DNA from 4 places in the Rhizobium sp. P2_G9 genome. Region 4 is predicted to be linked to each of the others. Evidence: predicted binding sites of a transcription regulator. Region 4 holds the regulator's gene; each other region holds the start of a gene.
What was found. Region 4 encodes PhoB, which activates phosphate uptake and scavenging genes when phosphate is short. Its sites were predicted from a motif close to TGTCATNNANCTGTCAT; they were not measured.
Positions count from the first base shown of each region.

Region 1 (4,792 bases), on a different contig from region 4:
CCGGTCCCGCGGCCTTGCAAAATTCTTCGCCGGCGAAATAATCTCTGCTCAGGCCGCCTTGGCGATGCGGTCGAAAGAGATAAGCTTTTCGAGCAGCATCGGCATATCCTTGAGATAGACCATGTTGGGACCATCCGATGGCGCGTTGTCCGGATCCTCGTGCGTTTCCATGAATACGCCAGCGACGCCCACGGCCACCGCCGCACGCGCCAGCACCGGCACCATCGCCCGATCGCCGCCGGTAGACGCGCCCTGCCCGCCCGGCTGCTGCACCGAATGCGTGGCGTCAAAAATCACCGGCGCGCCCATGGCCGCCATGATCGGCAGCGAGCGCATGTCGGAGACAAGCGTGTTATAGCCGAAGGACGCGCCACGCTCGCAGAGCAGCACATTCGGATTGCCGCTCTCGTTGAGCTTGGCGAGCACGTTCTTCATGTCCCAAGGTGCGAGGAACTGCCCCTTCTTGACGTTGACGACGCGGCCGGTCTTGGCGGCGGCGATCAGGAGATCGGTCTGGCGTGACAGGAAGGCGGGGATCTGCAGGATATCGATCACCGGGGCCACCTCGGCGCATTGCTCCTCGGTATGAATGTCGGTCAGCACCGGAAAGCCGAATTCCTTCTTCAGGTCGGCGAAGACTTCCAGCGATTTTTCGAGGCCGATGCCGCGCTTGCCGGAGAGCGAAGTGCGATTGGCTTTGTCGAAAGAGGACTTGTAGACCAGGCCGATACCGAGTTTCTGGCACAGTTCGGAAAGCGTGCCGGCGATCATGAAGGCGTGTTCGCGGCTTTCCATCTGGCAGGGGCCGGCAATCAGCGACAGGCTACCGGTATTGGTAAAGGTCACCTTGTGCCGGCCTTCGCCGACCACGACGGTTGAATTGGTATTTGTCATCATCTTACTCCCAGAAACCCATCAGAATGCCCTGCCCCGGTTCGGCGGGCACGAGCAGCATGCCGTTATGTCTCATCGTGGTGACACCATTGGCAATCAGCAGCGCCTCCGTCTGTGCCAGGCTCTCGACGGAGAAGACGATCGCCCGGCCGCGAAGGCCGCGCTCCGCCGGCATGTCGATGCGCAGATAGTCGCGTGCGCCATCCTTGTCCAGCACCTGGATTTCGACATTGCGCGAAGCAATATCGATACCGCCCCGGCTACGCTCCATCGCCGGCTGGCCGATCACCTCTTCGAGGAACGGCGCGAACTCGACGGGCTCATGTTCCGTCAGGATCACCGACTTGATGCCAGTCACGCCATTGGCATGCGCTTCGAGCGCTGAGCGATCTGCCGGCGGCACATTGATGCGCTGGCAGGTGAAGGCATGGAATTCCGGCGCCCTGAGATCGGCGGCAAAGGAGAGCTTGAAAGTCGCTGTGATCTCATTGCCGTCTGGAAACTTCATCTGCCGCGAGAATTGCAACTGTTCACCGGCCGAGATGCCGGCGGCGCGGAAGGCCGCATCGTCGCCATCGCCATCATCGGATCCCATGACGATCCCCGACAGGCCTTCCGGACCATTGCGGAAGCGGAAGGCCGCGCTGCGGGCGACGAACTGGTTGCCGGCCTTGATCGCGACAGCGCACTCCTCTTCGCTGGCGACGCCGAGCGGCTCCAGATAGGACTTATCCTTGAAGAAGACGCAGGCATTTTCGGTGCCGAACGGATGGCGGGCGTCGGCCGCGACGGTAAATCCGAGGCGCGTCAAGCGCGCCCGGGCGGTGCGGATATCGGTGACAGGCAGGACGAGATGGTCGAGCGGGCGTGGCGGCATGGGAGCTCCCTGAAAAGGATGGTGCCCTTTTGCATGTTTAGGGGTGGCGGATCAAGGGCGTGATGGTCAGCAGTCTTGGCGGGCCCCTTCGAGGCTTTCCGGCTATGCCGAAAAAGCGCCCCGGGGTGAGGGCCTATATGTGGCAGCGCAGGTGCCGCAATCTACCCCTTGCTGCAAGTGCGCTTGCGGCACCGCGAGCGCCCAATCTCCCCTCACCGTGAGGCGCCTCATGACGCGAAGCGGAATGGGGCCTCGAAAGGCCCTACCCCAAGTATTATGAGAAAGAACACCACACGCTTGCGCCCCGGCGCATCTTGACGCATGCACATCCAGTCATTGCGAGCCACAACATTTCTGTCATCTTCGGCGCGTAGTCAGGATTTCCTTCCGCATTCAAGACGAGGAGATGACAATGCAATCGATCCTGGACCTTCCCTCTACCCGCCGCTCCCTGCTCACCGGCATCGCAGCCACTTCGGCGCTCGTCATGCTGCATCCCTTCGCCGCCCGTGCCGCCGCCAACCAAGCACATCTTCGAATCATGGAAACGACCGACATCCACGTCGCCGTCTATCCCTATGATTACTACGCCGACGCGCCGGACGACAAATCCGGCCTTGCCCGCACAGCGACGATCATCGACAAGATCCGCGCCGAAGCCGGCAATTCCATGCTGATCGACAATGGCGACTTCCTGCAGGGCAATCCGCTGGGAGACTATATCGCCTATCAGCGCGGCATGAAGGATGGCGACCTGCATCCCGTCATCAAAGCGATGAACGTGCTCGGTTATGAATGCGGCACGCTCGGCAACCACGAATTCAACTATGGCCTCGACTTCATGTTCAAGGTCATGCAGGGCGCCAACTTCCCTTACGTCTGCGCCAACCTCACCAAGGGTCAACTGGCGAGCGACCCGCGCAAGGATGACCTCTACCTGAAACCCTACCGGATCGTCGAAAAGACGATCAAGGATGGCGCGGGCGTCGAAAGCAAGGTCAAGATCGGCTTTATCGGCTTCGTGCCGCCGCAGATCATGATCTGGGATTCGAAGAACCTTGAGGGCAAGGCGCAGACGCGCGACATCGTCGAAGCTGCCAAAGCCTGGGTTCCGGTCATGAAGGAAGACGGCGCCGATCTCATCGTCGCCCTCTCGCATTCGGGCATCGATGGCGCCAAGCCGGACGAACGCATGGAAAATGCCTCGCTCTACCTCGCTGGTGTCGAGGGCATCGATGCGGTGTTCACCGGCCACCAGCATCTGGTGTTCCCCGGCCCCAAAACCTGGGATGGCATTGCCGGCGCTGATCCCAAGAAAGGCACGCTGATGGGCAAGCCGGCGGTCATGGCCGGTTTTTGGGGCTCGCATATGGGCCTGATCGACCTGCTGCTCGAAAAGGACGGCAAGAGCTGGAAGATTGTCGATTTCACCGCCGAAGCGCGGCCGATCTATCATCGCGACGGCAAGAAGGTGGTCGCCGATGTCGGCGACGACAAGCGCATCATCGATGCGATCAAGACCGAACATGAGGCGACGCTTGCCTATATCCGCAAGCCGGTCGGCAAGACCTCGGCACCGCTTTATTCCTATTTCGCCCTGGTCGCCGATGACCCGTCGGTGCAGATCGTCAGCGAGGCGCAGCTCTGGTATCTCAAGGACATCCTGAAGTCGTCGCAGTACAAGGACCTGCCGATGCTGTCGGCAGCGGCGCCGTTCAAATGCGGTGGCCGCGGCGGCGCTGAATACTATACCGACGTGCCGGCCGGTAATATCGCCATCAAGAATGCCTCCGACCTCTATCTCTATCCCAATACGCTGCGCGGCGTGCTGATCACCGGCGCCGAGGTCAAGAACTGGCTGGAAATGTCGGCCGGCATCTTCAACCAGGTCAAGCCGGGCTCCAAGGATGTAGCGCTGATCAACCTCGATTTCCCGTCCTATAATTATGACGTGATCGACGGTGTCACCTATCAGATCGACCTGTCGCAGCCGCCGAAATATGATCATGACGGCAAGCTGATCAATCCGGATTCGAGCCGCATCCAGAACCTTCAATACAAGGGCAAGCCGATCGATCCCGCGCAAAAATTCATCGTCGCCACCAACAACTATCGCGCCGGCGGCGGCGGTAATTTCCCCGACATCAAGGGAGACAAGGTGGTCTTCGTGGCACCGGACACCAATCGCGACGTGCTGGTGCGCTACATCATCCAGAACGGCACGATCAATCCAACCGCCGACGGCAACTGGACCTTCAAGCCGCTGCCGGGCACGACCGTGACCTTCGAAAGTGGTCCCAAGGCACGCAACTTCATCAAGGAGGTCAAGGGCGTGAATATCGCGGATGCCGGCGAAGGCGAAAATGGCTTCGCGAAATTCCGCATCACGCTGTGACCCCGAATAATTTGTGTCAGAACCGGCGGGAAATCCGCCGGTTTTGTTGACGCCCCTGCGCTGGGCGGGCATCTTCATGGCAGACCTATTCTGGGAGATTTGCCATGACCGCCAACGTCGCTTCGGTCCACCGCCTGGACAACTTGCCCCACTATCTGGAGCGCGTCGACCTCGCCTGTGCTTTCCGTTGGACGGCAAAGCTCAATATGCACGAGGCGGTCGCCAACCATTTCTCGCTTGCGGTCAATGACGACGGCACACAGTTCCTGATGAATCCGAACCAGGTGCATTTCTCGCTGATCAAGGCTTCGAACCTGCTGCTGCTCGACGCCAACGATCCGAAAACCATGGATCGCCCCGATGCACCCGATCCGACCGCCTGGGGCCTGCACGGCTCCATCCATCGATACGTGCCGCATGCGCGCTGCCTGATGCATGTGCATTCGATCCATGCCACCGTGCTCGCCTCGCTGGCCGATTCCCGCCTGCTGCCGATCGACCAGAACACCGCCACCTTCTTCAACCGCTATGTCATCGACGAGCAATTCGGCGGGCTCGCCTTCGAAAGCGAGGGCGAGCGTTGCGCCCGCATGCTGAAGGACCCCAAGCACAAGGTGATGATCATG
Region 1 covers NZ_JBFUFK010000028.1:56,887-61,678, reverse strand. The annotation lists gene kdsA (3-deoxy-8-phosphooctulonate synthase) at 49-897, opposite strand; gene AC1DYF_RS22495 (VOC family protein) at 899-1,771, opposite strand; gene AC1DYF_RS22490 (bifunctional 2',3'-cyclic-nucleotide 2'-phosphodiesterase/3'-nucleotidase) at 2,184-4,166, shown strand; gene AC1DYF_RS22485 (class II aldolase and adducin N-terminal domain-containing protein) at 4,271-4,792, shown strand, end outside.
Region 1: AC1DYF_RS22490 (bifunctional 2',3'-cyclic-nucleotide 2'-phosphodiesterase/3'-nucleotidase) is a predicted target of PhoB. The motif match lies at 2,167-2,183, and genes of this name have one in related genera.

Region 2 (4,792 bases), on a different contig from region 4:
GCGTCAAGACGCCCATGGACGTGACGCTCGACGTCATCAACTCGACGCCGTTTACCGACATGGCGCAATCGCTGCAGGCCGGCTTCGCCCAGGCCGGCATCAACTTCAAGATCATTCCCGGCACCGGCAGCCAGGTGATCACCAAGTACCGCGCCCGCACACATGAGGCCATGCTGCTCTATTGGGGTCCGGATTTCATGGATCCGGATTCGAATGCGGAAGCCTTCTCCTACAATGCCGACAATTCGGACGGCCACTATCAGTCGACCACGACCTGGCGCAACGGCTGGGCTGTGCCGGACGAACTGAACAAGGAGACCAAGGCAGCTCTCGCCGAGCCGGATACCAACAAGCGCAACGACATGTATGTCGACCTGCAGAAGAAGGTCCAGACCAATTCGCCGATCGTCATCATGTTCCAGGCGGCAACGCAGGTTGCTATGGGGAAGAATGTCAGCGGCTATGTGAACGGCGCCACCTCGGACTTCGTGTTCTACCGGTTGGTGAAGAAGAACTAAGCTGGCTAAATGAGTGGGTCATCCGGTGAGGACTCGCCGGGTGGCTTAACGATATCTCGCTCATTGATCCCCGCGATACCCCCCTGTCCTGCCGGACATCTCCCCCTCAAGGGGGGAGATTGGCCAGAGGCGCGCTCATCGGCTCAAATATCCGTCGAGAACCGGGCGCGAGACGGTTTATGTGGGGCAGAGCGGCGCGCCCATCCAATCTCCCCCCTTGAGGGGGAGATGCCCGGCAGGGCAGAGGGGGGTGTGGCTAACTCGATGATCAAAGTAGCGGCTTCCGAACAACCGCCCCCAGGACATTCCCCATGCCCCTCGTCCGCCCCATCCGCCCCACTGACGCCGATGACGTTGCCGCTATCTACGCCTACGAATCCGTCATCACAAATACCGGCCAGATCCCGCATCGCGATGCCGCCTTTTGGCAGAATTTCTACAAGTCCCGCGATCCCGGCGGTGTCGAACTGGTCGAAATGCTCAATATGGCGGACAATTGGCTGAATCTGATGCGCGTCGAGCTGGCGGTCGCGTCGACAAACGAGCGCGCCATCCACCTCTATAAGAAGCATGGATTCGAGATCGAGGGTGAGGCGCGCTACGATCTCTTTAGTGCAGGCCATTATTCGAGCAGCCTGCACATGGCGCGGTTTCATCCGCGCTTTGCCCCGATGCTGAGCGCCTGAGCACTGCGCCGTCGCGACGCTCTCAGTCGGTGGCGATTACTCGGCGGTCCAGCCGCCGTCGACCGGCAGCGTCACGCCGGTGATCTGCTTGGCGCCATCTGTGCAGAGGAACAGCGCCACGGCGGCGATTTCCTCGACGGTGACGAATTCCTTGGTCGGCTGGGCAGCGAGCAGCACGTCGTGCTTGACCTGTTCCTCGGTCATGTTGCGCGCCTTCATCGTGTCCGGGATTTGCTTCTCGACCAGAGGCGTCCAGACGTAGCCAGGGGCGATGGCGTTGCAGGTGATGCCGTCGCGGGCAGCTTCCAGCGCCACGGTCTTGGTCAGGCCGGCAATGCCGTGCTTGGCCGAGACATAGGCCGACTTGAACGGCGAGGCGACCAGCGCATGCGCCGAGGCGGTGTTGATGATGCGGCCCCATTTGCGCGCCTTCATGCCTGGAATGGCGGCCTTGATGGCGTAGAAGGCTGCAAGCAGGTTGATGCGGATGATCGCTTCCCATTTGTCGTCAGGAAAGTCTTCGATCGGCGAGACGAACTGGATGCCGGCATTGTTGACCAGGATGTCGAGCGTGCCGAAGGCGGCTTCCGCATCCTTGACCATCGCCGTGACTTCCGCGCCGTCCATCATATTGGCGGCGGAATAGCGGCACTTGACGCCGAAATCCTTTTCGATCGCCGCGCGCTCCGCCTCGATCGCGGCAGCATCGCCCAGGCCGTTGATGGTGACGTTGGAGCCTTCAGCGGCAAAAGCGCGGGCGATGGCAAGGCCGATGCCGCTGGTGGAGCCAGTGACGAGTGCATTCTTGGAAATGAGAGAACCCATGAGCTTTTCCCGCATGTGCTAAGAGACGGAGAGGAGACGGCGAGACTGCCGAAATAATTCGTACATTTGCATTCTCTCATGTCGCTTTGATTACAATAAGAAATAACCAGCCCCTGCGCGCTTTTGGCGCGCCTTTGAATCCGGACGCTGACACGTCCACGTCATGCTGCTATGCAATATCCTTCCAACCACACCGATGGGGATCGAAGATGAAGGCTGACGATATCCTGAAACACGCCTACGCAATGCCGCTGACCAATCCCTCCTATCCGCCCGGCCCTTATCGTTTCTTCGATCGCGAATATGTCATCATCACCTACCGCACGACGCGCGAGGCGCTTGAAGCTGTCGTGCCGGAGCCGCTCGAATTCGACGAGCCGCTGGTGAAGTATGAGTTCATCCGCATGCCCGACTCCACCGGCTTCGGCGATTATACCGAGACCGGACAGGTGATCCCGGTCACCTATAAGGGCCAGAAGGGCGGCTACGTCCATTCGATGTTCCTCGATGACGACGCGCCGATCGCCGGCGGCCGCGAAATCTGGGGCTTCCCGAAGAAACTCGCCACGCCCAAGATCGTCAACGAAGGCGAGGTCGTGGTCGGCACGCTGCATTATGGCAGCGTGCTCTGCGCCACCGGGACTATGGGCTACAAGCATCGGGCGATCGAAAAGGGTCCGCTGCTCGAGGCGCTCAAGGAACCGAACTTCCTGATCAAGATCATCCCGCATGTCGACGCCACGCCGCGCATCTGCGAACTGGTCCGCTACTATCTGACCGATATCGACCTGAAGGAGGCCTGGACCTCGCCGGCGGCGTTGGATCTCCGTCCGCATGTCATGGCCGATGTCGCTCGCCTGCCGGTAGTCGAAGTCGTCTCCGCTGTCCACTTCGTCGCCGACCTGACGCTCGGTCTCGGCGAAGTCGTCCACGATTATCTGGCGAAGTGAGGGAGTGGCACATGCTCGAACGCAATACCAGCAAATCTCTCAAGCCAACGCCTGCCGAAATCGCCCAACAGTATGACCGCGTCGCTCTGGTCTTCCAGGGCGGCGGTGCGCTCGGCGCCTATCAGCCCGGCGTCTACCAGGCGCTGGTCGAGGCCGGCATCGAGCCGACCTGGCTGTCCGGCGTGTCGATCGGTGCGATCAATGCGGCGATCATCGCCGGCAACGAGCCGAGCCGCCGCATGCAGCGGCTGGAACAGTTCTGGCACATCATTTCCGGCCGCAAGATCTGGGCCTATACGCCGGAAGGCGATTTCTTCCGCGACATCCGCAACCGCACCAGCTCCTGGATGACGATGACCATGGGCCAGCCCGGCTTCTTCAAGCCGCGCTTCCAGAATCCCTGGTTCCAGCTGGCCGGCGCCGAGGGTGCCACGAGCTTCTATGACAGTGCCGAACTGCGCCAGACGCTGCTCGACCTGATCGACTTTAATGTCCTCAACGATGGCAAGAAGCGCTTCAGCGTTGGCGCGGTCAACGTCCGAACCGGCAACTTCCTCTATTTCGACACCGACAAAATCCGCATCGAACCGGAGCACATCATGGCATCGGGCGCGCTGCCGCCGGCGCTGCCGCCGGTCCGCATCGAGGGCGAATATTATTGGGATGGCGGCATCGTCTCCAACACGCCGCTGCAATACCTGCTCGACCAGGAAGAGGATCGCTCCTCGCTGGTTTTCCAGGTCGACCTGTTTTCCGCTCGCGGCGTGCTGCCGCGCTCGATGCCGGATGTATTGTCGCGCCACAAGGACATCATGTATTCCAGCCGCACGCGCCAGAACACGGATAACTTCAAACGCATCCACGGCATGAAGATGAAGCTGTTGCACGCCCTGCAGCGCGTGRCGCGCGAGCAGTTGTCAGCCGACGAACTGACGCTGATCGAGGATTATTCCAAGGCCGGCGTCGTCAATATCGTCCACCTCATCTACCAGCACAAGAATTACGAAGGCCACGCCAAGGACTACGAATTCTCCGGCACGTCGATGCGCGAGCATTGGGATATGGGGATGGAAGACACCAAGCGCACGCTGCGTCACAGCCAATGGCTGGAGCCGCCCACCAATGCCGAAGGTGTGGCGATCCACGACCTGCATCGCGAAGACCCGGTGTGATTTTTGGGCGGGGTCCTTCGAGGCCCCATTCCGCTTCGCGTCATGGGGCGCCTCAGGATGAGGGGAGTTTGGGGCACTGCGGTGCCCCATTTGCGTTGTACGCCCAGCATGGGCGCATTCTTGTGGGTGGAAGTCCCACCGTAAGCTGGTCATGGCGAGCGAAGAGAAGCGCAACTGCGGCAGGGTGACCGACCGTGGGAAGGAAGCGTGGATCGAACCTGCGGGCCGATGGAAAAGAACCGGATAAGAGGCGATGCCGATCAGGGCGAGCGGGCAAGAGACCGCAAAGCTCTTGTGACCAAGGGTCGGTGGTGTAGATCCGGCGGTCGTGCAGGGAAGGAGTGCGTTCTTACCTGGGGAGATCTCGCTTTGCGCCTGAAAGGGCGACGGTGTCGAGCCGGCGCGAGAAGTCAGCAGAGGCCGTAGTAGGGAGCGTTTTTTTGCGCGCGAACGAAGGGCCGAACGAGAGAGAGTGACGTTGCCACCGAGGATGAGCAAGGCCATGCGTCAGATGCCGGCAATGTCCGGGAGATCGGAGAAGCAGGCGGGTGAAGCCCGTCGGAGCTCCGATCTTGACGAAGCCGCGCCCCCGCCACGGAACGGTAACACCACAGGTGCGGGGCTGCTTGATGCGGCCCTGC
Region 2 covers NZ_JBFUFK010000015.1:136,772-141,563, forward strand. The annotation lists gene AC1DYF_RS14940 (ABC transporter substrate-binding protein) at 1-518, shown strand, start outside; gene AC1DYF_RS14945 (GNAT family protein) at 830-1,204, shown strand; gene AC1DYF_RS14950 (3-hydroxybutyrate dehydrogenase) at 1,241-2,029, opposite strand; gene AC1DYF_RS14955 (acetoacetate decarboxylase) at 2,239-2,979, shown strand; gene AC1DYF_RS14960 (patatin-like phospholipase family protein) at 2,991-4,151, shown strand; gene ltrA (group II intron reverse transcriptase/maturase) at 4,642-4,792, shown strand, end outside.
Region 2: AC1DYF_RS14955 (acetoacetate decarboxylase) is a predicted target of PhoB. The motif match lies at 2,108-2,124, and genes of this name have one in related genera.

Region 3 (4,792 bases), on a different contig from region 4:
GCCGGAAATGCGGGCGACGGCCAAAAGCACGCCGGTCATGATGCCGCTGCGGGCAGAGCGCCAAACAACCGAGACCATGACCTTCCACCGGGGAGCGCCCAGTGCTGCCGCTGCCTCGCGCATGGCGTTGGGCACCAGCGCCAGCATGTCCTGCGTGGTGCGGTTGATAATCGGCACGGCGATCACGGCCAGCGCCACCGCACCCGCCCAGGCCGACTGGTGGCCGAAAGGCACGACCAGCAGGCCATAAATGAACAAGCCGATGATGATCGACGGGGCCGACAACAGGACGTCGTTGATGAACTTCGCCGCTTCGCCGATCTTGGAACCGCGCGAATATTCGGAGAGGTAGGTGCCGGCCATCAGGCCAATCGGCGTTGCAATGACGATGCCGATCAACGTCATCATCAACGAGCCGAAGATCGCGTTTGACAGACCGCCGCCATCGTCACCGGGAGGCGCAGGCGTCTCCTCGGTGAACAGGCTCCAGTCGATAGCCGCCAAGCCCTTCCACAGCAGCGTGAAGAGGATCGCGGCGAGGAAGAACAGGCCGAAGGCGGTGGCCACCATCGACAGTGCGATGGCGACTTTGTTGGTTGTGTAACGGCGTGAAGCAAGAGACATGGCTGAGCTCAGAACTTTTCCGCGCGACCGATGAGGAGTTTCGCCAGCGCAAGTACGGTGAAGGTGATGAAGAACAGGATGAGGCCGAGTGCGACAAGGCTCGACGTGTAGAGGTCGCTGGTCGCCTCGCCAAATTCATTGGCGATCGCAGCCGAAATGGTCGTGCCGGGCAGCAGCAGGGAGGATGTAATGGAATGCGAGTTGCCGATGACGAAGGTGACCGCCATCGTCTCGCCAAGCGCACGGCCGAGGCCAAGCATGACGCCGCCGACCAGGCCGAGACGGGTATAGGGGAAAACGATATTGCGCATCACCTCCCAGGTCGTCATGCCCATGCCATAGGCGGATTCGCGCAGCATGACCGGGGCGGTGCTGATGACGTCACGGGTGATCGAGGTGATGAACGGAATGATCATGATGGCGAGGATGACGCCCGCCGTGAACATTGTGTAGCCGTAAAAGGTATTCGCCGGGCTGGTCGAGAACAGCGCACCGAGAAGCGGCACCTGGCCCAGGGTCGCATTCAGAGCCGGGAAGACATCGTTCTGCAGGATCGGCGCGAGGACGAAGAAACCCCACAGACCGTAGATGATCGACGGGATGCCGGCGAGCAGCTCGATCGCAGTGCCGATCGGGCGGCGGAGCGCCGGCGGGCAGATTTCGGTCAGGAACATGGCGATGCCGAAGCTGACCGGCACGGCGATGATCATGGCGATGACGGAAGTCACCAGCGTTCCGACGATCGGGGCGGCGGCGCCGTAAATATCCTTGGACGGGCTCCAGCGCTCGTTCCAGAGAAAGGAGATGCCGAACTGGTTCCAGGCCGGCCAGGCTTCCACGACGAGAGAAACGAGGATGCCCAACAGGACGAGCACGACGATGACGGCGGACAGCCATGTCAGGTTGACAAAGATGGAGTCCTGCATCCGGAGGCGACCGGAGCGGTTCTCTTCGGTGGCGAGGGAGGAAGGAATAGTCTCTGGTGCGACGGAAACCACAGGCATGTACCTTGAATTGACGACTATGATCCAGGGCGGAAAAGCGGGGCGGGCAACGAATGCCCACCCCTTTTTCACGGTTTAGTAAATGGACTTGCCGTCCTTCATGATGTTCTTCTTCCAGGAGGCTTCGACGAGCTTGACGATGCTTTCCGGAATAGCAACGTAGTCGAGGCTCTTGGCAGTCGCCTTGCCGTCCTTATAGGCCCAGGCGAAGAACTTGAGGGCTTCCTTGGCAGCGTCGGCATCGTCCGGGTTGTTGTGGATCAGAACCCAGGTCGAAGCAGCGATCGGCCAGCTCTTGGCGCCAGCCTGGTCGGTGATGATGACGTGGAAGTTCTTGGCACCGGCGAAATCGGCATTGGCAGCGGCGGCAGCGAAGGCTTCCAGCGACGGCTTCACGACCTTGCCGTCATGGTTGACCATGCGGGCGAAGCTGATCTTGTTCTGGATAGCATAGGCGAATTCGTTGTAGCCGATGGCGCCAGCAGTCTGCTTGACGGTGTTGGCAACGCCTTCCGAACCCTTGGCGCCGAGGCCGAGCGGCCATTCGACGGCGCTGTCGGAACCGATCTTGTCCTTCCAGTCAGCCGAGACCTTCGAGAGGTAATTGGTGAAGTTGAAGGTCGTGCCCGAACCGTCCGAGCGGTGAACGACGACGATCGCCTGTTCCGGCAGCTTCAGCTTCGGGTTCAGGGCGACGATGGCCGGGTCGTTCCACTTGGTGATCTGGCCGAGGAAGATCGCGGCAAGGGTCTTGCCGTCGAGGATCAGTTCGCCCGGCTTGACGCCGTCGATGTTGTAAATCGGAACGATGCCGCCCATGATCATCGGGAACTGGGTAAGGCCGTTCTTGGTGAGATCTTCGTCGCTGAGCGGCTTGTCGGTCGCGCCGAAGGTCACGGTCTTGGCTTCGACGGCCTTGATGCCGCCGCCCGAACCGATCGACTGATAGTTCAGGGCGATGTCCGTCTTCTTCTTGTACTGGACGCTCCACTTGGCGAAGACGGGATTGATGAAGCTCGAACCTGCGCCCGAGATGTCGGCTGCGAAGGCTGCGCCGGCCAGCGAGACGCTGACGGCCACGACGGCAGCGCCGCCGACGATTTTCCTGATGAAGCTCACGGATTCTCTCCTGGATCGTGGGAATTTTATACCCGGCACCTTTTCCGGTGTCCGTGGGCGACCTACTCCCGTCACATGAAGCTTTTGTGACAGTTAGATGTCAGTCCCGCGATGCCTGTTTGATGGGCTTGGCAAGAAACTCGTCTTGAGCACCACAAATTTTCCTGAGGGCGCAATGTCCGGCGTGAGGCTCTCGAAGCCAAGATCACAGGATTTGATAAGTATCTTCAAACGGTTATCTCGCCGCCCTCGCGCGCATCAAGAGCTTCCTCAAGCATCTTCGCATAATGCCATACATTGCATTTTTTGAACATGACGCCAGAGATTCATTAAAGTTCGGCCAATCTGAAAATAACTCTCCTTGTGCGTCAATTTGCCCTATCGCTAGACCTTGATTTTGACGCCATCGGCGAGACGACATGCGCAAAGCAGCGGCGGAAGACGCGGTCTCGTTCCCCTCAGCGCGGCATTTCGTTTAATGGAGCGGCGGATGAACTCGTTTCCGATCGGTTGCGCACAGGGTGTTCCCGATCAAACTCTGTCCAGTAGCGCGGCTATCTATTTCAGCCAATGCGCTTCAAATCGCCGATCAATGTCGGCAGCAGTTCCGACACTGTCGGATGGATCGGCACCGACCATTGCAGCACATCATAGGACGTACGGGCATTCATCGCATCGATGACACCGTGGATCACCTCGTCTCCCTCGATGCCGAGGATCGCCGCACCAAGGATCTGCTTCGTTTCCGCGTCGGCGACGATTTTCATGAAGCCCTGGGTCTCGGCCTTTTCCACCGCCCGCCCGACCCGGCTCATCGGCCGGGTCGAAACGAGTATCGGCCGACCCGTTTCCCGCGCCTGGCGTTCGGTCATGCCGACGCGCCCGAGCGGCGGATCGATATAAAGCGCGTAGGCCGGTATTCGTGAACTGAGCTTGCGGTCGCCTCCATCGAGCAGATTGGCGGCGACGATCTCGAAGTCGTTATAAGAGGTATGGGTGAAGGCCCCGTGGCCGTTGCAATCGCCGAGCGCCCAGATGCCCTCGACATTGGTGGAAAGCCGGTCGTCGACCTTGATAAAGCCGCGTGCGTCGGTCTCGATACCGGCAGCATCCAGCCCGAGATCGTCCGTGTTGGGCTTGCGGCCGACAGCGACAAGCACATGGCTTGCGACTATCCGCTCGCCATTGGCGCTAACGGCAATGGCGTCCGCGGATTTCGCGAAGGACAGATCCGAGACACCGGTGCGGACGGCAACGCCTTCATTGCGCATGATGTCGGCGATGGCATCGGAGATATCCTCGTCCTCGCGCGATGCCAGCTTTGTGCCACGCTCGATCACCGTGACCTCGGCGCCGAACCGGCGGTACATCTGGGCGAATTCAAGCCCGATATAGCTGCCGCCAATCACCGCGAGGTGTCTTGGCAGGACGTCAAGTTCTATGATCGTCGTGCTCGTCAGATAGGGCACCTCGGCGAGGCCAGGGAAATCCGGGATCGAAGGCCGCGCCCCGACATTCAAGAAGATCTGCGGCGCGGTCAGCGTCTCGCCGTTCACGCTGATTATCCTTGGTGCTTCGAAGCGAGCCTGCCCGCGGATGACAGTCATCGTATCCATGCCGGCGAACCAGGATTCGAGACCGTTGCGAGCATTGAGTGTCACGGTTGCAGCGCGGGCGCGCACCGCCTTCATGTCGATGCCGACGCCACCCGCAAGCAGCACCCCATAGTCGGCGGCGCGGCGGGCGACATGCGCGGTCCGGGCGCTGGCGACCAGTGTCTTGGTGGGCATGCAGCCGGCATTCACACAGGTGCCGCCGACAAACTTGCGTTCGATCAGCGCCACCTTGCGGCCCATCGCGGCCATGCGTACGGCAAGGGACGGCCCGGCCTGGCCGGCGCCGATGAAGATCGCCTCGAATTGCCTCATGGCGCGGCCATCGCGATCAGGACGACGCCGGCAGCCGCAACCACACCAATGAGCAATGCAAGCAACAGAATCATGGTTGTCCTCTCATGTTAAAAGGCGTCCCGATTCCTAAAGAGC
Region 3 covers NZ_JBFUFK010000036.1:71,160-75,951, forward strand. The annotation lists gene pstA (phosphate ABC transporter permease PstA) at 1-624, opposite strand, end outside; gene pstC (phosphate ABC transporter permease subunit PstC) at 633-1,628, opposite strand; gene pstS (phosphate ABC transporter substrate-binding protein PstS) at 1,704-2,747, opposite strand; gene AC1DYF_RS26640 (FAD-containing oxidoreductase) at 3,311-4,675, opposite strand.
Region 3: pstS (phosphate ABC transporter substrate-binding protein PstS) is a predicted target of PhoB. The motif match lies at 2,834-2,850, and genes of this name have one in related genera.

Region 4 (4,792 bases):
GGGCGATCACCAGTTCCGGATGCGAGATGATGAACATGGGGGCGGCGACCAGCGGCAGCCTGAGATCGTCGCGGAGAATGGCGGGAAGCATGATGGCGGGTCCGGAATGTGCGAAATTGGCGGCAGCCTATCTCCGGAAAGATGGTTTGTTCAACCTTGTATTTTCGTCGCGTGCATCAGACCGCCATTTTTTGGCTGCAAAGCCGATATTAGCGGGGGAGGCATTCGGCTCGGAACTTGAAAAGGTGCTGGCGAATGATTACCCAAGGGTCATAATGAGAATGTCCCGCGTATCGAGGTATTTTTTAGCGTGAGTGGACTGGAACAGGCGATCCGCAACGCTCTGGACAGGGCCGAAAGGTCCAATCCGGAAATACGCGCGCGTATCTATCAGTCCGCGCGCAATGCGCTCGATGCCGGCCTGCGCAAGCAGGACATCCACGACATGACGGTGATCGAGCGGCAGCGGCAGCGGCTGGAATTCACCATCCGCGCAATCGAGGACGAAGAGCTCGAAAAGCTGCGCATGTCGGCGCGGCTCGACAAGATTTTCATAGAGAATACGCCGTTCGAGCCGCCGGAGGCGGTGCCTGAGCCCGATATCGCGCCGCCGGCGCCGGAGCGGCTCATCGATGCGCCGCCGTCGGCCTGGCCTGAGCCGGCTCAGCCTTCACGGCGCGAGCCGCCGATTGTCGAGCCGGTGCGCCAGGTGGCGCAGCCGGTCAGGCCCATGGCGGAGCCGGTCGTGGCGCGCGAGATACCGCCGGAGATCGAGGAAGACGGCGCGTTTTCCGATTTTTCGGCCACCCGCGATGAGCGCGCGCCGTCCAAAGCCGGCGTAAAAACGCGGCGGATCGAGCCGGTGGTCGACGCACCTTTGGTCGCCGAAGCGCGCGGCAAGGGACGGGCGCAAAATATCCGGCATGAGGAAGAGGATCCGGCCTGGGCCGAGCCTTCGACGCCGGAAGGGCGCAAGGTGGCGCCGCAGAAGCGTGCCGCGCGACGCCGGCGCGGCTCCTGGGTCGTGTCGCTGTTCGTCTATTGCGTGCTGCTCGGCGTCATCGGCTTCGGCGCATGGTGGGCCTATGCGACCGGCATGATCGGGGCGGCCATGCATGGCGGCGGCGATTTCGATTTCATCCCCAAGCAATTGCACAGCGAGGATTTCGATCCGAAGGTGCCGCTGAAAACCCCGCTCGATCCGCTGCGCGGCTTTTCCGGCGATTGGGTGAGCGTGCTCAAGCCCGGCGACACCAGTGCGGTCAAGCCGGCGGCGCAGGCCAAGGTCAGCGACGTCACCGACAGCGACGGCAAGGCGATCATGATCATCTCGAATGCGCCGGACCAGGATGGCGAAGTGCGGATCGAGGTGCCGGCCGACGTGCTGAAGAATCTTGCCGGCAAGACCTCGACACTGGCCGTGACGTTGCGCGCCGATGGCGACAAGCCGTCGCAGATCTATATCCAGTGCGCCTTTGCCAGCCTCGGCGATTGCGGGCGGCACCGGTTTACGATTTCCAACGAGCGGGTGGATGAGCTGATCCAGGTGAAGTTCGATGGCAAGCAGGCGCCGAACGAGCCGGGTTACGTGATTATCAATAGCGATCTCACCGGGCAGGGGCGGGCGATCAGGCTTTATGGGATCAGGATTGGGCCGGGGGCTTGAGAGTTTTTGGTAGGTCGGCGTTTGGGGCCACCCCCCTCTGTCCTGCCAGACATCTCCCCCTCAAGGGGGGAGATTGGATGGGGCGCCCTGGCCGCTTCCTCTCTACCGTCGCACAACGCAGTACTCAACGACTCTTTGAGGCGGGGAGCAGGCCTCTAGCCAATCTCCCCCCTTGAGGGGGAGATGTCCGGCAGGACAGAGGGGGGTACGACGCACACTCTACGAAGCGAAGCCGCTCAAACTTCCATCGCATACCCCGCACCGCGCACGGTGCGGATCACATCCGGCATGTTCGACAGATTGAGCGCCTTGCGCAGCCGCCCGACATGGACGTCGACGGTGCGTTCGTCGACATAGATGTCGTGGCCCCAGACGCCGTCGAGCAGTTGTGAGCGGGAAAACACCCGGCCCGGCGACGACATGAAGAATTCCAGCAGCTTGAATTCCGTCGGTCCGAGGCGGATTTCGCGGGAGCGGCGGTGGACGCGGTAGGTCTCGCGGTCGAGCTCGACATCGCCGCATTTGAGGATCGAGGAGATCGCATTGGGCCGCACCCGGCGCAGCATGGCCTTGATGCGGGCCATCAGTTCCGGGGTCGAGAACGGCTTGACGACATAGTCGTCGGCGCCGGTCGACAGGCCGCGGACGCGCTCGCTTTCCTCGCCGCGGGCGGTGAGCATGATCACCGGCAGGCGCTCGGTTTCAGGCCGCATCCTCAGCCGACGGCACAGTTCGATGCCGGACACGCCGGGCAGCATCCAGTCGAGCAGAAGCAAGTCCGGGACGCGCTCCTGCAGGCGGATATCCGCCTCGTCGCCGCGCGGGATCACCTCGACATCATATCCCTCTGCTTCGAGGTTGTAGCTGAGCAGCGTGCCCAGCGCTTCCTCGTCTTCCACAACCATAATTCTCGGCTGCATGGTACTCTGCTCCGTCGGCAATCACGCCTGGCGCGTGCCCCGCGCCCAGGCGGCTGCGATTGTTACTACCGGCATGCTCTCGTCCGATGCCGGCGCTGATGATCGGCGGCCAGGGACGCCATTGGCGCCGGCTGGCCGAAATGCGCAATCGGCATCACTGGCCCGGCTGCACCACGGAAGCCGTGTTGTCTTCCTTGACGCGTTCGCCGGTCGGCTGTTCGCCGGTCTTCATGTAATAAATGGTTTCGGCGATATTGGTCGCATGGTCGCCGATGCGCTCGATGTTCTTGGCGCAGAACAAGAGATGGGTGCAGGGCGTGATGTTGCGCGGGTCTTCCATCATGTAGGTGAGCATTTCGCGGAACAGCGAGGTATAGACGGCGTCGATCTCGCCATCGCGCTGGCGGATCACCTCGGCCTTTTCCGCCGAGCGGGTGGCGTAGACGTCGAGCACATCCTTGAGCTGGGTCAGCGCCAGTTCGGAGAGATGTTCGATGCCGCGGGCGAGCGGCCGCGGAATGCCGGTGGTCTGCACGGCAATGACGCGCTTGGCGTTGGACTTGCCGAGATCGCCGACGCGTTCGAGATCGGCGGCGATGCGGATCGAACCGACGATCTCGCGCAGGTCGGACGCCACCGGCTGGCGCTTGGCGATCATCAGGATGGCGCTGTCGCCGATATCGCGCTCGGTCTGGTCCATGATCACGTCTTCCGAGATCACGCGCTGCGCCAGCGCCGAGTCGGATGTGACCAGCGCCTTGACCGAGTCGGAAACCATCTGCTCGGCCATGCCGCCCATTTCGGCGATGCGGCGGGAAAGGTTGGCCAGCTCCTCGTCAAAGGCGGAATAGATGTGTGCGGTCATCAATAGTCCTCCAACCGGCGGGCGGCCGGCGCGGTTTTGGATCAGCCGAAGCGGCCCCTATGTCCTGGGCCGCGGGTTATCCGGGCTGGCAAGGAACATAGGGTCGGCCAAGTTTTCATTAGCCGCTTTACGCCAGGGTTTTATGTCAAAGTCACGAAAGATTTATGACAGACTAAAGTGCTGAAAAGTCAATCCTTTCGGACGCGCTGGAGGGATTGCTGCGTTTTTGTCAGAAGCGCACGGTGAAGGTGCTGCCGCGGCCGAGTTCCGATCGGATGAGCAGACGGGCGCGGTGGCGCGTCAAGATGTGCTTGACGATTGCCAATCCGAGGCCGGTGCCCTTCTTCGAGCGGCTGCTCTCGACATTGACGCGATAGAAGCGTTCGGTCAGGCGCGGGACCTGGTCTTCGGGGATGCCGGGACCGTAGTCGATGACGCTGACCTCGATCGGCTGGCGCGGCTTTTCGATCAGCGTCACGTCGACGATCTTGCCCTCCTGGCCGTATTTGCAGGCGTTTTCGATCAGGTTCTCGAACACCTGGGTCAGTTCGTCACGATCGCCGCTGACATTGATGGCATGGTCGGGCAGATGCCGCTTGATCTCGACGCCGAGGTCGGTTGCCAGCGGCGCCAGCGCATCGCAGACCGAGCCGATGAGCGGCACCAGGTCGACGGCGTCCTCCGGCGCGACGCGCGCCTTGATCTCGAGCCGCGACAGCGACATCAGGTCGTCGACCAGGCGCGACATGCGGGTCACCTGTTCCAGCATGATCGTCAGGAACCGTTCATGCGCCGCGGTGTCGGTGCGGGCCGGGCCGAGCAGCGTTTCGATGAAGCCACGCAGCGAGGCCAGCGGGGTCCTGAGTTCGTGCGAGGCATTGGCGACGAAATCGGAGCGCATGCGATCGATGCGGCGCGATTCCGAAATGTCGCGGAAGATCAATACATAGAAGCGGATCGCCTCGCCCTCTTTCGTCTCCGCCGGGACCATCCGCACCTGGAAGATGTTCTCGCCCGGCAGGGTGTCTGCATATTCGGTCATGCCGTTGCGGCCCGACGCGATGGTCTCGCGGATCATCTCGATGATCGCCGGCAGGCGGATGCGGGCCGAGATATGCTGGCCGGGCTCGATCTCGCCGAAGGCATGCCGGGCCGAAGGGTTCTGATAGATGACATTGGCCTTGGGGTCGAGCAGGTAGGCCGGGCTGTCGAAGCCGGCAAAGGCCGATTTGACGTCGCACAGCGGCTCCGGCGGAGGCGTGGGCTCCTGTTCAGCGATCGGCACCGTGGGCGCGGTGGCTTTGATCCACAGCGATGGCAGCACGGCAAGGATCATCACCG
Region 4 covers NZ_JBFUFK010000031.1:89,910-94,701, reverse strand. The annotation lists partial or broken gene AC1DYF_RS24280 (NAD(P)H-dependent flavin oxidoreductase) at 1-94, opposite strand, end outside; gene AC1DYF_RS24275 (hypothetical protein) at 311-1,666, shown strand; gene phoB (phosphate regulon transcriptional regulator PhoB) at 1,903-2,586, opposite strand; gene phoU (phosphate signaling complex protein PhoU) at 2,741-3,454, opposite strand; gene phoR (phosphate regulon sensor histidine kinase PhoR) at 3,681-4,792, opposite strand, start outside.